DNA from 2 places in the Bradyrhizobium sp. C-145 genome. Region 1 is predicted to be linked to the other one. Evidence: predicted binding sites of a transcription regulator. Region 1 holds the regulator's gene; the other holds the start of a gene.
The links. Region 1 encodes LexA, which represses DNA repair genes until DNA is damaged. Its sites were predicted from a motif close to TGTTCNNNNTGTGTTCNG; they were not measured.
Positions count from the first base shown of each region.

Region 2: a site for LexA is predicted at 6,679-6,696, ahead of ruvC (crossover junction endodeoxyribonuclease RuvC). Genes of this name have one in related genera too.

Region 1 covers NZ_CP088150.1:4,640,031-4,650,109, forward strand. The annotation lists gene LRP30_RS21635 (EAL domain-containing protein) at 1-2,143, shown strand, start outside; gene LRP30_RS21640 (S41 family peptidase) at 2,358-3,695, opposite strand; gene LRP30_RS21645 (alpha-hydroxy acid oxidase) at 4,015-5,148, shown strand; gene LRP30_RS21650 (HAD family phosphatase) at 5,163-5,786, shown strand; gene LRP30_RS21655 (hypothetical protein) at 5,948-6,154, shown strand; gene glp (gephyrin-like molybdotransferase Glp) at 6,377-7,588, shown strand; gene lexA (transcriptional repressor LexA) at 7,766-8,467, shown strand; gene LRP30_RS21670 (hypothetical protein) at 9,046-9,480, shown strand; partial or broken gene LRP30_RS21675 (ComEC/Rec2 family competence protein) at 9,620-10,079, opposite strand, start outside.
Region 2 covers NZ_CP088150.1:8,206,180-8,216,258, forward strand. The annotation lists gene LRP30_RS38620 (LysR substrate-binding domain-containing protein) at 126-1,052, shown strand; gene LRP30_RS38625 (type 1 glutamine amidotransferase) at 1,106-1,810, shown strand; gene LRP30_RS38630 (nuclear transport factor 2 family protein) at 1,983-2,450, opposite strand; gene ybgC (tol-pal system-associated acyl-CoA thioesterase) at 2,529-2,978, opposite strand; gene LRP30_RS38640 (metallophosphoesterase) at 3,048-3,968, opposite strand; partial or broken gene LRP30_RS45315 (DUF6869 domain-containing protein) at 4,155-4,352, opposite strand; gene ruvB (Holliday junction branch migration DNA helicase RuvB) at 4,452-5,486, opposite strand; gene ruvA (Holliday junction branch migration protein RuvA) at 5,507-6,124, opposite strand; gene ruvC (crossover junction endodeoxyribonuclease RuvC) at 6,121-6,648, opposite strand; gene LRP30_RS38660 (YebC/PmpR family DNA-binding transcriptional regulator) at 6,861-7,607, opposite strand; gene LRP30_RS38665 (methyl-accepting chemotaxis protein) at 7,831-9,570, shown strand; gene LRP30_RS38670 (methyl-accepting chemotaxis protein) at 9,746-10,079, shown strand, end outside.

The DNA.
Region 1 (10,079 bases):
GGGCGTCGTCGGGCGCGGCATCGAGCCCGCCAATTTCGAGAAGTTCTTCGCTTCCGTAGTGCTCGGTGAAGGCGCGTCGATCTCGATGCTGCATCGAGACGGCACGCTGCTCGCCCGCTATCCCCTTTCCAGCGAATTGATGGGGCGGAATTTCAAGACCGGCCCGTTCTCGCATCAGAGGGTTTTCGGGCTCGATCACTTCGCCGGTCGCTTCGTGAGCCCGATCGATGGCGATGACCGGCTGATCTCCTCGCGCGCCCTGCCCCACTTTCCGATCCTGATCATGGCCACCATGACGCGCGCGGCGGCCCTGGCGGACTGGCGCGAGCAGATCGGCATCCTGATCTCGGTCGCCGCCTCTTCCGCGCTCGCCATCGCCGGCGTGCTGATCGCGATCGTGCGCAAGCTGCTGGAGCAGCACCGCCTCTCGCGGGAACGGCTGACGCTGGAAAAGCAGCGTCTCGACCGCGCCGTCAACAACATGACGCAGGGCCTCCTGCTGTTCGATGCCGAGCGGCGGCTCGTGATCTGCAACCAGCGCTACATCGAGATGTACGGACTGTCGGTCGAGACCGTGAAGCCCGGTTGCAGCTTCCACGACATCATCGCCCATCGCAAGGCGACGGGCTCGTTCACCGGCAATGTCGACGACTACGTTGCGCGCGTGCTGCGCGACATCCACCTGCGCAACTCCATGGTGGTCGACACCTCCGACGGCCGCTCGATCCAGATCGTCAACGAACCGCTCGCGGATGGCGGTTGGGTCGCAACGCATGAGGACATCACCGAGCGCCGGCGGACCGAGGAACGCATCACCCACCTCGCCCATTACGACGCGCTGACCGACCTGCCCAACCGCGCCATGTTCCACGAGCATCTGCGCGAAGAGCTGGGTACCATCGCCGACGGCGAAGAGATCGCGGTGCACTACATCGACATCGACGAGTTCAAGGGCGTCAACGACGCACTCGGTCATCTCGTCGGCGACGAGCTGTTGAAATCGGTCGCACAGAGCCTTCGCCGCTGCGCAGGTCCGATGGACTTCGTGGCACGGCTCGGCGGCGATGAATTCGCGATCGTACAGAGCGCAGTAACATCGCTGGAGGAGGTCAATGAACTCGTCGCGCGGGTGTTCGAGACCATTAGAATGCCGTTCGACTGCATGGGCCATCATCTCACCACGGACGCCAGCATAGGCATCGCGCTTGCACCGAGACACGGGACCGCGCTGGACCAGATCCTGAAGAATGCCGATATGGCGATGTATGCGGCCAAAGCCGCCGGCCGCCGCACCTATCGCTTCTTCGAACCGGAGATGGACGCCAAGATCCGCGAGCGGCGGCAGCTCGAGATCGACCTGCGCCACGCCATCGCTCATGGCGGCCTCGAGGTCTATTACCAGCCTTGCCTCGGCCTGAAGGACGACCGCATCACGGGATGCGAGGCGCTGGTACGCTGGCGCCATCCCGAGCGCGGCATGGTCTCACCGGCCGAATTCATCCCGATCGCCGAAGATACCGGCCTGATCAACGAGATCGGCGAATGGGTGCTGGCGACCGCCTGTAGGGATGCAGCAAACTGGCCTGACGACATTCGCCTCGCCGTCAACGTCTCGCCGGTGCAGTTCAAGAGCGGCACGCTGGCGCTGAAGATCATGGCCGCGCTCGCCGCCTCCAATTTGCCGGCGAGCCGGCTCGAGCTCGAAATCACCGAGGCCGTGCTGATCCGCGACGACGACGCAGCGCTCGCGATCCTGCACCAGCTTCGCGCCATCGGCGTGCGCATCGCGCTGGACGATTTCGGCACCGGCTACTCGTCGCTGAGCTATCTGCACCGCTTCCCCTTCGACAAGATCAAGATCGACCGCTGCTTCGTCGACGACATCGCCGGCCCCGACGGCTCCGCCAGCATCGTCCAGGCCGTCGTCAACCTCGCGGCCGCCCGCCGCATGACCACCACGGCCGAGGGCGTCGAGACCGAAGAGCAGCAGCGCCTGCTCCGCGCGCTTGGCTGTTCCGAGATGCAGGGCTATCTGTTCAGCGCCGCGAAACCCGCCGACAAGATGCTGGAGTTGTTCGCACTGCATCGCAGCCGTCTCGCCCAGCGCGGTGGCGAGGAAATTCGCCGCCGCGAGGCAGGCTAGGGCTTCGACCGAACGGGCTGATCCCTCCGGGTTGACGGCTTCATCCCCGCGATGAAGTGCTGGTAGAGCGCGACCGCGCTCGCCGCTCGGCCGAGCGCGACAGCCGCTACCAAGCAACGTTTGCCGCCATGAACCCGACCTGAGACGGCGGCCCCAAAACGAAATCGCCCGGGAGCGGTGATCCACTCCCGGGCGCGTCCGGACGTCGCAAGAATTAGTTCGGCACCGCCGCCTTCGACCCGGGCTTCGAGGCAACCGCATTCGCGGTGACGCCGTGCAAGAAGTCGAAAGCCGTATGCAGGGCTTTGTCGTCCTTCTCTTCCGGCGGGACGTAGGATTGTGATCCGGTCTGCTCGGTGCCGTCGGCGGCCGACAGATGCCCGCGCATCTGGGATTCCGCCATGGTGTCCATCCGGCCCTTCAGCTCGGGCGGCACGTCCTGGAGGATCTCGATGTCCGGCGCGATGCCCTGGGCCTGGATCGAGCGGCCCGACGGCGTGTAGTAGCGCGCCGTGGTCAGCGCCAACGCACCGTTGCCGGCGCCGAGCGGAATGATCGTCTGCACCGAGCCCTTGCCGAACGAGCGCGTACCGATCAGCGTCGCACGCTTGTGGTCATGCAGCGCACCGGAGACGATCTCCGAGGCCGAGGCCGAACCGCCGTTGATCAGCACGACCAGCGGCTTGCCCTTGGTGAGATCGCCGCCATGCGCCGTGAAGCGCTGGGTCTCTTCCGGATTGCGCCCGCGGGTCGAGACGACCTCGCCGCGTTGAAGGAATGCGCTCGACACCGAGACAGCCTGGTCGAGCAGACCGCCTGGATTGTTGCGCAGGTCCATCACATAGCCTGCGAGCTTCTCCGACGGGACCTGTTTGGAGATCGACGCGATCGCCTTCTTCAGGCCGTCGGTGGTCTGCTCGTTGAACGAGGTGATGCGGATATAGCCGATGTCGCCGTTCTCGACGTGGAAGCGCACCGGGCGTACATGGATGATCTCGCGGGTGATCGCGACGTCGAGCGGCGCGTCGGCCCCCTTACGCACGATGGTGAGCTTGGTCTTGGTGTCGACCGGGCCCTTCATCTTGTTGACGGCCTGCTCGAGCGTCATGCCCTGCACGGCCTCGCCGTCGATCTTGCTGATGAGGTCGCCGGACATGATGCCGGCCTTCGAGGCCGGTGTATCGTCGATCGGCGAGACGACCTTGACGAGGCCATCCTCCATCGTGACCTCGATGCCGAGCCCGCCGAACTCGCCGGAGGTAGTCTCCTGCATCTCGGTCCAGGCCTTGGCGTTCATGTAGCGCGAATGCGGATCGAGCGAGGTCACCATGCCCGTAACCGCGCCTTCGATCAGCTTGGCATTGTCGGGCTTCTCGACATAGTTCGCCTTGACCCGCTCGAACACCGCGCCAAACAAGTTGAGCTGGGAATAGGCATCATCCGCGCTCGCCGCCGCCCGTGCCGCCCACACGCCGCCGTGGGGACTGGCTACCAGAAGGGTCAGACACGCTCCCGTGAGCGCGCCCAGGGGGAACAGCAGGTTTTTCCGCATGGATTGACTGGCCTTTTGCTTAGCGGTTCTCTTGAGGGGCTTGTCTCTCGGGCTTGGAAGCCGCCAAGCAAATGGCGATCCAAGTCACGTCTCACAACACCATTCTGGTTTCTTCAAGGCCGGCCTGCCGTGCCGGCGGTACGGCGAAGAAATCCCTTCGCCGCGGCTTAAACTTTTGGCAACGTTCCGAAACCACTTTGTGCAAAGCGGACATCGGTCGGCCGCCCACGCCTCGCAGCTATGCGATTTTAGGATGGTTTTGGAGGGCCGGACGCGATAGGCGATGGCGATAAGACTTCAAATTCTCGGGAGGACAACAATGAACGACGCGCCCCGCATCCGGCCGGAAAGGAACGTCGAACTCGGCGCCAGCAACGAGCCGTTCCAGAACCTGCACGAATTCATCCGGAAAGCGCGCGCCAATCTCAACCAGAATGCCTGGGACTACATCGTCGGCGCTGCCGAGACCGAGACCACGATGCGCCGGAACCGGATGGCGCTGGACGAGATCGCCTTCCGCCCCCGCGTGCTGCGCGATGTTCGCAAAGTCGACGGCTCGGTCGAGCAACTCGGCCGCAGGATGCGGCTGCCGGTGGTGCTCGCCCCGGTCGGTGCGCTCGAAATCTTCGATCCCGATGGTGCGGCAAGCGTAGCCCGCGCCGCCGGCACCTTCGGTGCGGCGCACATGTTGAGCTCCGTGTCCGAGCCCGGCCTGGAAAAGACTGCCGAGGCCGCGCCCGACGCGCTGCGGCTCTATCAGCTCTATGTCCGCGGCGACGATGCCTTCGTCGCGGATGTCGTCAGCCGCTCCGAAAAGAACGGCTATGCCGCATTCTGCCTGACCGTCGACACCGCCCATTACAGCCGTCGCGAACGTGACATCGCCAAGCGCTACGTTCGCGAAAGCCGCCTGCGCGCCACCGGCGGCGATTTCCAGAAGGGCCTGGAGTGGCGGACCGTGAAGATGATCAAGGACAAATTCAGGATCCCGCTGATCCTGAAGGGCATTGCCACGGCCGAGGACGCACAGATCGCGATCGATCATGGTGTCGAGTGGATCTACGTCTCCAACCATGGCGGCCGTCAGCTCGATCACGGCCGCGGCGCCATGCATGTGCTGCCTGAAATCGTCGAGGCCGTGAAGGGCCGCGCCAAGATCATGGTCGATGGCGGCTTCTGCCGCGGCACCGACATCGTCAAGGCGATCGCGGCGGGCGCCGACATCGTCGGCATCGGCCGGCTGCAATGCTGGGCGCTGGCGGCGGCCGGCGAAGCCGGCGTGATGCGGATGCTGGAACTGCTGGAGGACGAAGTGCTGCGCTGCCTCGGCCTCTTGGGTGCCACCTCGTTCGCCGAGGTCGACAAGTCCTGCCTGCATCAGGCGACTGCAACGAATGCGCCGAGCGTGTTCAGCGCGTTCCCGCTGTTCGACCACGATCCCTATCGATACTGAAGTGAAAGGACACGATGACCTCGCTCTCTCCCGGCAGCGCCGATGCGCTCCTGTTCGACCTCGGACGCGTGGTGCTCGATATCGACTTCTCCAAGGCGATCGCCTGCTGGGCGGGACATGCCGGCTGCCCGCCCGAGGCCATCGTTGCGCGCTATGTGCGTGACGAGGCCTACCGGCTGCACGAGGTCGGCAAGATCAGCGACGAGGATTATTTCCAATCGCTGCGTTCATCGCTCGGGATCGACATTTCCGATGCGCAGTTTCTGGAGGGATGGAACGCGATCTTCGCCGGCGAGATGCCCGATATCGCCGAGCTCTTGCCGCGCGCTGCCAAGCAGATGCCGCTCTATGTCTTCTCCAATACCAACCGGCCGCATGTCGACTATTTCTCGAAGGAATATGCCGGTGTGCTCGGCCATTTCCGCGAGCTCTATTTGTCGTCCAGCATCGGCCTGCGCAAACCGGATGCAGAGGCGTTCGACCATGTCGTGACGTCGATCGGCGTGCCGGCCAGCCGAATCGTGTTCTTCGACGACCTTGCCGAGAACGTCGAAGGGGCGCGGGCGCGCGGATTGACGGCGGTGCATGTCACCTCGCCCGGTGATGTCGGCAACGCCTTGCGAGCGTTGGGAATTTGACTGCCGACGCCCCGGCCGGATCTGGTTGGGTTCCGAGGACCAAATCTGCTTGGGATGCGGAACCAAATCACCTTGCGCATTTTTGTACAAAGTTCCGGGAACGGAAATACTTCCTCCGGACTCTATGAGTCCGTTGGGACTTCTACATCGGACTTATTCTCGTGCTGGGCAAAGCCTACCTCACAAAGCAAGCTTCTCTGCTGCTCGAATTCGCCAGAACCACCTCGGATTCGCGCCTCTCCGCCAAGCTCATCAGCAAGGCCGCCGACCTGAAATCTCAGGCCGATCCGCTGCCGGATAAGGATCAGGGCCCCAAAGCTCCGGACGTGACACCTAGCGTCAGTTCGGGCGAACAGACGCAGAGTTGATCGATGCTGGCCGTGGCTCTGGTCATTCTCGTCCTAGCCATGGCCACTCTGGTACCAATCTGCCTCGTCCTGGAGATCATGTCCCGCCGGGCCTGACGTCGCCCTCGTTGCCTGCGAATGCGTCGTCGGGATGATCATCCCGCTCGGCTGCTCTTTTGCCTCTGCGCTCGCGCTCGGCTAGAAGGCTTCCTGCCAATTCGTCCGCGAGCAGGAGTTTTCGCCGTGGCTCTCATGCCGGTTTCCGATGCGCTTGCCGCCGTGCTTGCCGGCGCGGAGCCTCTGACCGAGGAAATGGTTGCTCTCGACGTAGCCTTCCACCGTGTGCTCGCCCGCGACGTGGCGGCGCTGCGCACGCAGCCGCCGGAAGCAATGTCCGCGATGGATGGTTATGCCGTGCGCGCGGCCGACGCGGGGGCGATCGATTCCCGACTGACGGTGATTGGCGAGGTGGCGGCGGGTCGTCCGTTCGCGGGAACGGTCGGCGCCGGCGAAGCCGTGCGGATCTTCACCGGCGGCGTCGTTCCCAACGGAGCCGACGCGGTCGTGATCCAGGAGGATACGGTCGCGGACGGCAAGCGCATCACGATCAAGGAAGCCGCGATTCCCGGTCGGCACATCCGCCCCGCAGGCGTCGACTTCGCCGAAGGCGACGCGCTCCTGCGCAAGGGAACCCGTCTCACCGAGCGCGACCTCGCGCTCGCCGCCGCCATGAATCACCCGCAGCTTGCCGTCTGCCGCCGCCCGAAGGTCGCGATCCTCGCCACCGGCGACGAACTGGTGATGCCAGGCGCCTCGCCCGGCCGCGGCCAGATCGTCTATTCCAACGGCTATGCCCTGCACGCGCTCGCCCGCAGCGAGGGGGCCGACACCATCGACCTTGGCATTGCCGCCGACACGCTGGAGGCCACCACCGCCGGCATCCGCCGCGCCCGCGAGAGCGGCGCCGACATCCTGGTCACGACCGGCGGCGCATCGGTCGGCGACCACGATCTGGTCCAGCAGGCGCTGAGGGACGAAGGTATCTCGATGGCGTTCTGGAAGATTGCGATGCGCCCGGGCAAGCCGATGATGCATGGGCGGCTCGGCGCGATGCGCGTGATCGGCCTGCCGGGTAATCCCGTCTCCTCCTATGTGTGCGCCTTCCTGTTCATGGTCCCGCTGATTCGTGCGGTGTCGGGTCGATCCGTGATTCATCACCGCCATGAGCGCGCCGTGCTCGGCCGCGATGTGGGCGCAAACGATATGCGCGCGGATTATCTTCGCGCACGTCTGGAACAGCGCGACGACGGCACGCTGGTGGCCGTTCCCGTCCATCACCAGGATTCCTCGCTGCTTGCGAATCTCGCTGCGGCACAGGCACTTCTCGTGCGCGCGCCGTTCGCGCCGAAGGCCGGAGCCGGCTCGCCTTGCGAGGTGCTGCGCCTGCCCGTCTGAGCGCATCCACCACACGCGTTCCGCGAACTTTGTCGCGTTCACGCAAAATTAAGCAGTTGCGGAACACATATCGAACATATAGTGTCCGTTCATGATTTGTTTCGAGGAGGTAGCGGTTCGCCGCTCCAATTCAGCGTCTCGGAATCGAACGACATCAACCGGGGGACTTTGGTCGAGATGTTAACGCGCAAACAATACGAGCTTCTGCGGTTCATCAGCGAACGTCTGAAGGAAAGCGGCGTGCCGCCCTCCTTCGACGAGATGAAGGATGCGCTCGACCTGCGCTCGAAATCGGGCATCCATCGCCTGATCACCGCGCTGGAGGAGCGCGGCTTCATCCGCCGCCTGCCCAACCGCGCTCGCGCCATCGAGGTGATCAAGCTGCCTGAGCTCCAGGCCGCCGCCGGCAACCGCCGCGGCTTCACGCCAAGCGTCATCGAGGGCAATCTCGGCAAGGTGCGCGCGAGCTCCAGCCCACCCGCCGACGAGGGCGAGCGTCCCGTTGCGGTGCCGGTGATGGGTCGCATCGCAGCCGGTACGCCGATCGAAGCGTTGCAGACCCGCAGTCACACCATCAGCGTGCCGCCCGACATGCTGGGCTCGGGCGAACACTATGCGCTCGAAGTGCGCGGCGATTCGATGGTCGAGGCCGGCATCCTCGACGGCGACATGGCGCTGATCCAGCGCAACGAGAGCGCCGATACCGGCGACATCGTGGTGGCGCTGATCGACGACGAGGAAGCGACGCTCAAGCGCTTCCGCCGCCGCGGCGCCTCGATCGCGCTCGAGCCCGCCAACGCCGCCTACGAGGTGCGCATCCTGCCGCCGAACCGGGTGAAGATTCAGGGCAAGCTGATCGGACTGTACCGCAAGTACTGAGAAGACTCAGTGGTCATTCGATACCGATGATTCCGATTGGAGCGGACGGATTGTCCGCTTCAGCTGGATAGTCTTTCTGGTCTCGGGCAGATTATCTGGCCCCTTTCCAAGCGCTAGGTCCTCGGCATGCCGCCCGAAGCACTCATCGCCTTGCGGCTCAAGAGATCGAGGAGACAACGATGCGTAGGATCGTTTTGAGCGCCTTCGCAACTGTGCTGATCGCTGCATCGGCAGCGCAAGCATTCGCAGCACAATCGCAGCACCATCCCCGCAAGTCGGCGTATGCGACAACGAGTGAGCAATTCCGCAGCGCCCGAAGTGCCGTCGCGCGACAGCCACAGCCGAGTTGGCCATATTCCGGATGGTCGGCGCCCGCAGGCCGCTGACGCTCGCATCCGCCAAATGCACTGAAGCGAGCTTTGTTCCTATTGGATTCGGGAAAGATAATGTGATCGCATCCGACTGACGCCAGCCGCAGATTCGCCCACAACCAAGCAGAATGTTACGTGCTTCCACTCTGATAGAGGCTTGCGCCTCCGAAAGAGGCGCGGGTTGCTATCTTCGAATAGGAGCACCCGATGTGTGACTACAGTCTGCATGCCGTTGCATCGCGCCCCGCCGAAGTCGGCGAGACGATCGTGTCGACAACGTTCCGCGGCACCTCGACGCGCGGCTTCGCTTCCGCGGCCGACCCGACCGTGGCCGTCTGCCTGCTGCCGGGAACGGAGCTCGCCTTCGCCGACAACGTCCGTTACGACAATCGTTGGATCTGGACGCGCACGATCAACTCCCGCGTCGGCAAGTTCGGCAAGATCGATCCGCACATTCCCGATCGCCATCATGACGCGATCGAATTCCCCGACGGCAAATACGTGCTGGTGACGCAGCTCGTCGAAGGCCAGCACGCAACCGTGCTGCAACTGCCGGTGACGCAGCCGGTCAGCGAGCGCGAGCACAAGCCGCAGATCGATACCGACAGCCGGCCGACGATCACGCGTCTGCCGATCGGCTGAGCCGTTCCTGGCCACCAGGTCGGGCCAGGATTGAAAATGCCATCGCCGGCCGAGGCCGGCGAGATGGTATGATTTATGTTCTGCGGAAGTCCGGTTGGACCCGGACCAACTCCTCGCATTTGTTCTTAATCGTCTGGCCTTAATCGTCGACCTGCAAGTCGGTCTCCGCCGGAGTCGCGTCCCGATTGCGGACCGTAGCCGCCTTCGGCGCGAGGCTTCCGTCGAAATCACCCTCGCCGGCGCCGGCCGGGAGCCAAGGGCGGCTTGTGCCTCTTGCTCTCACAGCCTGAACCGCAAAACCGTCACCACGCTGCGTCAACGCCAGCGCGCCTTGGCTGGTGAGACGCTGCCGATCGACCACCATCGCCGCGCAATCGGGCGGTGCGGGCCGCCGCGTCACTACCAGCGCGGCGCGGCTGCAATCATCAGCCAGCGCGTCGATCCGCAAGGAAAGCGCAACCAGCCTCCCGTCGGCGAGCGGCGTCACGCAGCCGGCCTCGTCGCACGACACGCCGTCGGCCAGCGAGCTACTCCCGGCGTCGCGCGGATCAGCGTCGGCAGCTAACCACTCCCTAAGCAGAAAGCCGTCCTTGCTCGTC
Region 2 (10,079 bases), 3.6 Mb from region 1:
CCTCCAATCTGCCGAAAAAGCGGGCTGGCTCCAGCTCTGATGAAAAAGATCGCAGACGTATACTTCCATCGTCCAATGAATAATGGCACCCTCTGCATGCAAAAATGTTATGAATGGATTGCGGGATGGCGCGGATCAATTCGCGGCAGGTGGAGGCCTTCCGCGCGACGATGCTGACCGGCAGCGTCACCGAGGCAGCGAAGCTGATGGTGGTGACGCAGCCCGCCGTCAGCCGCTTGCTGCGCGACTTCCAGGCGCTGTTGAAGATGGAGCTGTTCGAACGACGTGGCACCGGCCTCGTGCCGACCGCGGCGGCGATGGCGCTTTACACGGAAGTCGAGCGCTCGTTCGTCGGTCTCGAACGCATCACCGCGGCCGCCGAAGAAATCCGCGGTCGCCGCACCGGCTCGCTGCGCATCGCCGCGCTGCCGGCATTGGCAAACGGCTATTTGCCGCGGCTCGCCGGACACTTTTTGAAGGAGCGGCCCAACCTCAACCTCGCTTTCTTCGGCGTGATCTCGCCGATCGTGGTCGACTGGGTGCTGAACAACCAGTGCGACATCGGCTTTGCCGAGGTGCCGATCGCGCATTCCGGCCTGCCAAGTCTGCGACTGCCGGCGCTGGCGCGTGTCGCGGTGCTGCCGACCGGGCACCATTTGGCGGAGAAAGAAGTGCTGCAGCCGCGCGATTTCGAGGGCGAGACGTTCATCTCGCTGTCGGCGGGATCGTCGAGCCGGCACCTCGTCGACCAAGCCTTCCACCGCCACGATGTCCGCCGCGTGCTCCGCGTCGAGACCACGCTGTCGGAGATCATGTGCGGCATGGTGTCATCGGGACTTGGGGTGTCGATCTGCGATCCCTTCACCGCGCAGGAATTTGCCACGCGCGGCGTCGTCGTACGCCGCTTCCTGCCGCGCATCGACTTTGAGTTCTCGGCCGTCTTCCCGGCGCAGCGCAGCCCCTCGCCGGTGGCATTGGATCTGGTCGAGACCATGCGCAAGGCGCTCACCGAGCTCGAAGACCAGTCCGCAAACGGTTTTGCGCCCGGCTGACTTGGACGTCGTGCAGGTCCTGCTGTATCTTCCCTGTCTCAGCAGGGCAGCACATGGCACGCATCACCATCATCGAGACCGGGCTCGTTCCTCAAAAGCATCGCGAGCGCCACGGCTCGTTTCCGGACATGTTCGAGCGCATGATCCGCGCCGAGGACCCGACGGCGACAGTCGACATCGTCAGCATTCCGAATGGTGATGCGCTGCCCGATCCGCGCGGCTTGGAGGCCGTGCTGATCACCGGCGCGGCGGCCGGGGTCTATGACGGGCTCGACTGGATCGCACCGCTGGAAGATTTCGTGCGCACGGCTTACGCCAACAAGACGCCGATGGTCGGCGTCTGCTTCGGCCATCAGCTGATCGCGCAGGCGCTCGGCGGCACCGTGCGCAAGTCGGAGAAGGGCTGGGGCATCGGCCGTCACGTCTATCAGGTGCTGCCGGAGAACGGCGTGGTCGACGGCGAGGCGGTCGCGATCGCCGCCTCGCACCAGGACCAGGTGATCGAACCGCCGAACGATGCGCTGACGATCCTTTCCTCCGAGTTCACCCCGCATGCCGGCCTGCTCTACGCCAACGGCGCAACGCTGACCGTGCAGCCGCATCCGGAATTCGACGTGGAATTCGCGCAAGTCTGCTGCGATCTACGCGACGGCAAGGCACCGGATGATGTCGTCGCCACGGCGAGGGAGTCGCTGGCGCAGCCGATGGACAACGCGACGCTCGGCGGCGCGATTACGAGGTTCTTGGCGCGGCGGTGATTCACCTCGCCCCGCTTGCGGGGAGAGGTGGATTTCTTTGGCGCGCAATTGCGCGCCTGAGCAATCCGGGTGAGGGGGATTCTCCGCGAGTCCGTCAGCCATCGAATTTGCTGAAGCAGCCCCTCACCCCAACCCTCTCCCCGTAAGAACGGGGAGAGGGAGAGAAAGCACCTCAGAACGGATCGCTTCCCAGCCCCGGCACATCGGCCGGCCGCGGCCCCGGCGCGGCCCAGTGAAAGCGGCTGTCCTTCTCCGCGATCGCGATGTCGTTGATCGAGGCCTCTCGCCGCTTCATCAGGCCGTGCTCGTCGAACTCCCACTGCTCGTTGCCGTAGGAGCGATACCACTGGCCGCCGGCATCGTGCCATTCGTACTGGAAGCGCACCGCGATGCGGTTGCCGTCGAAGGCCCAGAGGTCTTTGATCAGGCGATAGTCGTGCTCCTTCTCCCATTTGCGGGTGAGGAAGGCGACGATGGCCTCGCGGCCCTGAAAAACCTCCGAGCGATTGCGCCAGCGGCTGTCCTCGGTATAGGCGAGCGCGACGCGCGCCGGATCGCGCGAATTCCAGGCGTCCTCGGCCATGCGCGCCTTTTGCGCAGCGGTCTCTCGGGTGAAAGGCGGAAGCGGCGGGCGCGACATGATGGCCTCATCGGTTGGTTGGGGCCGCAATCTATCGCTGCGATTGGCGAAGTCGATAGGCCATTACAAATCAGGCGATCACGAAATCAGATCGGCCTTCATCAAGGTCCGGATCGATTTCGGAATCGGTTGCGCGCGGCCGCCGCTGATGAAGGCGACGCGCACCTCCGCTTTCACCAGCACGTCCTCACCACGCCTCACCTCCTGCCCCAGCATGATCGAGGCGCCCTTGACCGCGATCGGCCAGGTCACGACGTCGAGCACGTCGTCCATCCGCGCGGGCTTCAAAAAGTCCAGATGCATCGAGCGCACCACGAAGGCGAAGCCGGCGCCTTCCGTCTCCACCTGCTCGAACAGCGCCTGCTGCTCGGCGCCCATCAGCCGCAGGTGATTGGTGCGGCCGCGCTCCATGTAGCGCAGATAATTGGCGTGATAGACGATGCCCGAGAAATCCGTGTCCTCGTAATAGACACGGACCTGCATGTGGTGGCGGCCGTCGCGGATCTCGCCGTCGAGATGAGCTGTCACGTCGCGAGCCTCTTCGCTTCTCTGTAACCCGCCCGTTTTGCGCAAAAACAGGCGGTCGCGCAAGCGTGGCTAGGACACAACCGGTGCGGTTCGCCCCAGCGTCACCTCGACGATCTCAGGCGGCACGCCGACGCGGAGCGGCATGATGCTGCAACCGAGGCCGCCGGAGATGATGACGTCACATTTCAGCCGGACATGGCCATAGGCGAGCCGGATGCCATGCTGCGGCGGAACCGCCGGCGACCAACCGAGCAGGCGGACCTGGCCGCCATGGGTGTGGCCGGACAGTTGCAGCGCGACGCGCGCGGGCACACGCGGCGCGATGTTGGGTTCATGCGCGAGCAGGATGATGGGCGCGTCGTCCGTGACCTTGGCGAGCGTTGCGTTGAGATCGTCGGCACCGAAGTGCACCATGCTGCGGAAGCGTCGCGCCGGCAGGAAGGCGAGCTGATCGCCGAGACCGGCGAGCCAGAACGGTCGGCCGTCCTTGGTGAGGCGCACGACATCGTTCTCGTAGACGGGGATGCCGGCGGCTTCCAGTGCGCGATGCGCGATGGTCGGGCCAAGTCCGGCCCGCTGCACGGTCTTGTCGTCCCAATAATCGTGGTTGCCCATGACGGCGTGGACGCCGAGCGGCGCCTTGAGGCCGGCCAGCACTCTGGCCCATTCGCTCGACGGGATGATACGCGTGACCTGCTGCAGGCCGGCGACATAGTCGCCGAGCAGCACGATGATATCAGCCTTCAGCGCGTTGGTGCGGTCGACGACGGCCTCGATCCGGTCCAGCGGCATCCAGGGATCGCAGGCGTGGATGTCGGCGATGACAGCGATCTTCAGCGGAAGATCCGCCGGCCACTGCCGCGGCATCGGATGATAGCGGGTAACGCGAAGCCGCAGCATCGGCTCGACGCCGACACCATAGGCCGCAGTCGAGGCGCCGAAGGCGGACAGGGCGCCAATGGAACGGATGAGATGGCGGCGAGTGATCATGGACGCTCGATGGTGATGCAGCTTCTCGATGCGACCCGATTGAAGCGGAATTGGGGTGCATTCGTGCAGACCGTCTGCATCCTGGTGCAGACGCCTGCACAGAAATGACCAGCGGCTCTCGCCAATCAGCGCATCCAGCCGCGTCCTCACGTCATCGGGCGCGCGGTAGTACCAGACGCCGCCGAGCAGATCGCGAAAACGTTCATTGACACGCGCCTCACGCTCGATGCGGTCGATCGTCCCGGCGCTGATCACGTCTTCGAGGGGACCCGCGGCCAGCAGGGATAGCAGCACCGGATTGGCTTCGATCTTCAGCATCTCCAGGATGAGGTCGACCCGATCGCGGCGCGGCTCGAGCAATCCGGTGTCGTTCGTCGGCCCCATTGCTTCCCACTCCAATCCGTGTGCGTGAGCGGCGATGCCGTTCGCCGCGCGTTCGGATTAGTGATGGGATTGAACCGGTGGGTTCACCGTCTCAGGCAGTCAGTCGTCCTCGGCCTGGTCGGTGCCGAACAAGCCGAACTGGGCCGCATCGCGCGAGGGTTCGGCAAGACCGAGATGGCGGAAGGCGTGCGAGGTGAGCAGTCGGCCGCGCGGGGTGCGCTGGAGATAGCCGCACTGGATCAGATAGGGCTCGATGATGTCCTCGATCGCATCGCGCGGCTCGGACAGTGCGGCGGCCATGGTCTCGACGCCGACCGGTCCGCCGCCATAGTTGAGCGCGATGGTCGTGAGGTAGCGGCGGTCCATGGCATCGAGGCCCGCGGCGTCGACTTCGAGCGCGCTGAGTGCGTGGTCGGCGATCTTGCGGTCGATCTTGTCGGCATCGGCTGCCGAAGCGAAATCGCGCACCCGGCGGAGCAGACGGCCCGCGATACGCGGCGTGCCGCGGGCGCGGCGCGCGATCTCGTTGGCGCCGTCCGCGCTCATGCCGACATTGAGCACGCGTGCGCCGCGGCTGACGATGCTCTCGAGTTCTTCAATGGTGTAGAAATTGAGCCGGACCGGAATGCCGAAGCGGTCGCGCAGCGGATTCGTCAGCAGGCCCGCGCGCGTGGTAGCGCCAACCAGGGTGAATTTCGACAGCTCGATCTTCACCGAGCGCGCGGCCGGCCCTTCGCCGATGATGAGGTCGAGCTGAAAGTCCTCCATCGCGGGATAGAGCACTTCCTCCACCGCAGGGCTCAGACGATGAATCTCGTCGATGAAGAGCACATCGCGCTCTTCGAGATTGGTAAGCAGCGCGGCGAGATCGCCGGCCTTGGCGATCACGGGGCCGCTGGTCGCACGGAAGCCGACGCCGAGCTCCTTGGCCACGATCTGCGCCAGCGTGGTCTTGCCGAGGCCGGGGGGACCTACGAACAGCACGTGATCCAGCGCCTCGCCGCGCTTGCGCGCCGCTTCGATGAAGATCGAGAGATTCTTGCGCGCCTGCTGCTGGCCGACGAAGTCGGACAGCGACTGCGGCCGCAGCGCGGTGTCGCCGACATCATCGCTGCGGCGCTCGGGCGAGACCATGCGGTTGGCCTTGGGGTCGCTCACTTCGCGAGCTCCTTCAGGCCGAGGCGAATGAGCTGCGCCGTCTCAGCGCCTTCACCGGCACTGCGCGACGCGGACGCAATCGCCGCAGCCGCCTGCGGCTGGCCGTAGCCGAGATTGACCAGCGCCGAGATCGCATCCGCCACGGGGCGCGGCGCGCGCTGGTCGTCGACGGCGCCGGCGAGATGCAACACGGCTGGATCGACATTGGCAAAGGCCGGCGCCTTGTCCTTCAACTCGGTGACGATGCGCTCGGCGACCTTGGGGCCAACGCCCGGCGTGCGGGATACGGCGGCCTTGTCGCGCAGCGCAATGGCATTGGCGAGGTCGGCTGGCGCCAGCGTGCCGAGCACGGCCAGCGAGACCTTGGCGCCGACGCCCTGCACGGTCTGAAGCAGGCGAAACCATTCGCGCTCCTGGTCGGTGCGGAAGCCGAACAGTTTGATCTGATCCTCGCGGACATAGGTCTCGATCGACAGCACGGCCGCTTCACCCGGCGACGGCAGATGCTGCAGCGTGCGCGACGAGCAGTGCACCTGATAGCCCACGCCGCCGACGTCGAGGATGACGAAATCCTCGCCGTAGGAATCGATCAGGCCCTTGAGCTTGCCGATCATATCCCCACCACCTTCAGCCTAAGCGCCGTGCTCTGGCGGTGATGGGCGTGGGTGATGGCGATGGCGAGCGCGTCGGCGGCGTCCGCGGACGGCGGCTCGGCCTTGGGCAGCAAAATCTTGAGCATCATCGCGATCTGTTGCTTGTCGGCGTGACCGGCGCCAACCACCGTCTTCTTGACCTGGTTCGGCGCATATTCGGCGACACTGATGCCGAACATCGCCGGCGCCAGCATGGCAACGCCGCGGGCCTGGCCGAGCTTTAGCGTCGCGACGCCGTCCTTGTTGACAAACGTCTGCTCGACCGCGGCTTCCATCGGCTTGTGAGCGGAAAGAACGGAAGCGAGCCCCTCATGAATCGCGAGCAGCCGGCTCGACAGCGGCAAATCGTCCGGCGGTTCCACCGAACCGCAGGCGACGTAGATCAAGCGATTGCCCTCAGCCTCGATCACGCCCCAGCCGGTGCGGCGCAGGCCGGGGTCGATGCCGATGATGCGAACGGGGCTACGAATCGGGAGCGCAGTCATGCGCCAGTGATAGCGGCTGGCCACTGGAAGCGAAACAGAAACAGAACGGAAGTAACAGGGGAAAGCCGGTCTGGTGCCCCGGGCGCGACGCAGCGCAAAGCGGTGCGGCGCTGAACCGGGGCCCATTTAGCCATCGATGCCTAGAGAATGATGGGTCCCGGCTCTGCGCAGCAGCGTTTCACGCTGCAGCGCGTCCGGGACACGAGAGTGCCCTACCCACCCATCTTCGCCATCAGCGCGTCCGACACCTCGAAATTGGCGTAGACGTTCTGGACGTCGTCGTGCTCGTTCAGCAGGTCCATCAACTTGAGCAGCTTCTCGCCGGTCTCGTCGTCGACCGCAACCGTGTTCTGCGGCTTCCAGATCAGCGCGGCCTTGCGCGGCTCGCCGAACTTGGCTTCCAGCGCCTTGGCGACGTCGCGATAGCCTTCGGTCGAGGCATAGATCTCGTGGCCGCCCTCGCCGGAAACGACGTCGTCTGCGCCGGCTTCGATCGCGGCGTCCAGCACGGCGTCGTCGGAGGCGACGCTGCGGTCGTACTCGATGATTCCGGTGCGGTCGAACATGAACGAGACCGAGCCGGTTTCGCCGAGATTGCCGCCGGACTTGGTGAAGAAGGAGCGGATGTCGGAAGCGGCGCGGTTGCGGTTGTCGGTCAGCGCTTCGACGATGACGGCGACGCCACCGGGGCCGTAGCCCTCGTAGCGGATTTCGTCATAGTTCTCGCCGTCGCTGCCGAGCGCCTTCTTGATGGCGCGCTCGATATTGTCCTTCGGCATGTTCTCCTGGCGCGCGGCGATCACGGCGGCGCGCAGGCGCGGGTTCATGGCGGGGTCAGGGGTGCCGAGCTTGGCCGCGACGGTGATTTCCCGCGCCAGCTTGCCGAACAGCTTCGACTTCTGGGCATCCTGCCGCCCCTTGCGATGCATGATGTTCTTGAATTGGGAATGTCCGGCCATGCGTGATCTCTTGAATGGTCTTTGGAATCGTTCGCCGATGGGGTGGGAAGCGCGGCCTTATAGGCCGCCAACCCACCGGAATCAAAGGGCTCTGGTACTTTAAGGTAGCACTGTAGAGGTAGCCACCGTAATGGTCCGTGCCTAGAGGTCGGGCATTGTTAACCCTGATTTCATTTCGGCCTGCGAAAATAGCGTCCGCCCGTTCCCCGACAAGAGAGACGTGATGGCGTTCGGACTATTTCGGAAGCGTCTGCCGGAGATGGCTGCGCCCGCGGCAGCTCCGCAGCCGGTGGCCAATTTCGAGCCCGTCCCCGCCACGGACGGCGATTCCGCCAGGGAGATCCTGGAATTGCTGGAACTCGAGCTGGGCGCCATGATCCGCCAGCTCGAGCGCGCCGCCAATTCGGTGGCCGGCGGCGCCGAGGCGACCGCCGCAACCCTTGCCGCCATTCGCGACCGCACCGACGCCCTGACCGGCCGCACCAACGCGGCGCAATCGACCGCCTCCACCTTCGCCCATGCCGCCGACAAGTTCACGCAGTCCGCGCTGGGAATCGGGGCGCAGGTCCGCGAGGCCGGCAAGCTCGCCGACGAGGCCAGCGCCGCGGCGCAGGAAGCCCGCGCCAACGTCGACCGCTTGCGCGAATCCTCCGCCGCAATCGGCAATGTCGTCAATCTGATCGCGCAGATCGCGCGGCAGACGACGCTGCTCGCGCTCAACTCGACCATTGAGGCCGCTCGTGCCGGCGCTGCGGGAAAAGGCTTCGCGGTCGTCGCCACCGAGGTCAAGGCCCTCGCGGTGCAGACCCAGAGCGCGACCGAAGAGATCACCCGGAAGATCGACGCGCTCCAGCGCGACGCTGCCGGCTCCGCGGATGCGGTGCATCGCATCTCGCAGGCGATCGAGGCGATCCGCCCGGTGTTCGCGACCGTCAACGGCGCGGTCGCCGAGCAGAACGCCACCACCAGCGAAGTCTCCGGCAATGCGACAAGCGCGTCGGAATTCATCGTCTCGGTCGGCGAGAGCGCGGCCGAGATCGATGCCGCGACCAAGGCGGCCGAGACCCATGGCGAGAATGTCGCCAGCGCCGGCCGCGCCGTCACCACTTTCGCGCAGAAGCTGAAATCGCGCTGCGCCGTGCTGCTCCGCCAGAGCGAGCACGACGACCGCCGCAAGACCGAGCGCTTGCCCTGCCATCTCAAGTTCGAAACCGCGCGCGGCGTGATGCCGGTCTATGAAATCGCGATGGACGGCGTGCTGATCGGCGGCGCAGACGCAGGCCGGCTTGCGCCGCAAGCGCTGATCGAAGGCAGCCTCGAACACGTCGGCGCCTGCCGCCTGCGCGTGGTCGAGCAATCCAAGGCCGGCGCCCGCGCGCAATTCGTCAATCCCAATACCGAGCTCCGCGAGAAGATCGAAGACAGGCTGTGGTCGATCCATGAGGAGAACACGGAGTTCGTCACCCGCGCCATGGAAGCGGGCAACGCGCTGACCAGGATATTCGAGCAGGCGATCGCGCGCGGCGAGGTCAGGATCGACGACCTCTTCGACACCGATTATGTGGAAATTGCCGGCACCAATCCGCAGCAATATCGCACGAAGTATCTCGACTGGGCCGACCGGGCGCTGCCTCCGTTCCAGGAAGCCTTTCTGGCGAAGGAGCCGCGCATGGCGTTCTGCGCCATGGTCGACCGCAACGGCTTCCTGCCGGTACACAACAAGATCTATTCGCATCCGCAGCGGCCGGGCGATGTCGCCTGGAACATGGCCAACAGCCGCAACCGGCGGATATTCAACGATCCGGCCGGATTGGCCGCGGCACGCAACCTGCGCTCGTACCTGGTCCAAAGCTATGCGCGCGACATGGGCAACGGGAACACGGTCATGATGCGGGAGATCGACGTCCCGATCCGCGTGCAGGGCCGGCACTGGGGTGGATTCCGCACCGCTTACAAGCTCTAGAGCATAATCGGAAAAGTTGTGCAGCGGTCTTTCTACAAGACCATGCTCCAACCAAAGAATGGCCCTCGTGCACGCTCAGGCAAGACGGCGGCGGCGAATCATCCCTTAAGTCATCATTGGAATGGGAATGCCGCCGCGAGCCGGCGAACGGCTCTGACTGGAGGATTCATCGAACATGTCCGTCGCTCAAGTTGCAGTCATGGACACCGGCTCCAACCGGACGCTGGCCGAACGACTGATCGACCAGCTCGCCGATCGCATCGGCGGCCTCGGCGTGGAGCTCGCCGACATCGCCGGCAACGTCCAGGAAGTCGCAAACCGCGTCGCGAACCAGTCGGAACGGTTCCACCACCTCCAGAAGACGGCCGAGACGATGGTCTCGGCCAACCACGACATCGCCAATGCATCACAGGCAGTGCAAACGACCACGTCCGCGGCGGTCGGCGAGATCGTGCAGTCGCGCAGCGCAGTCGATACCGCGGTCAGCCACATTTCCGAGCTCGTCGCCG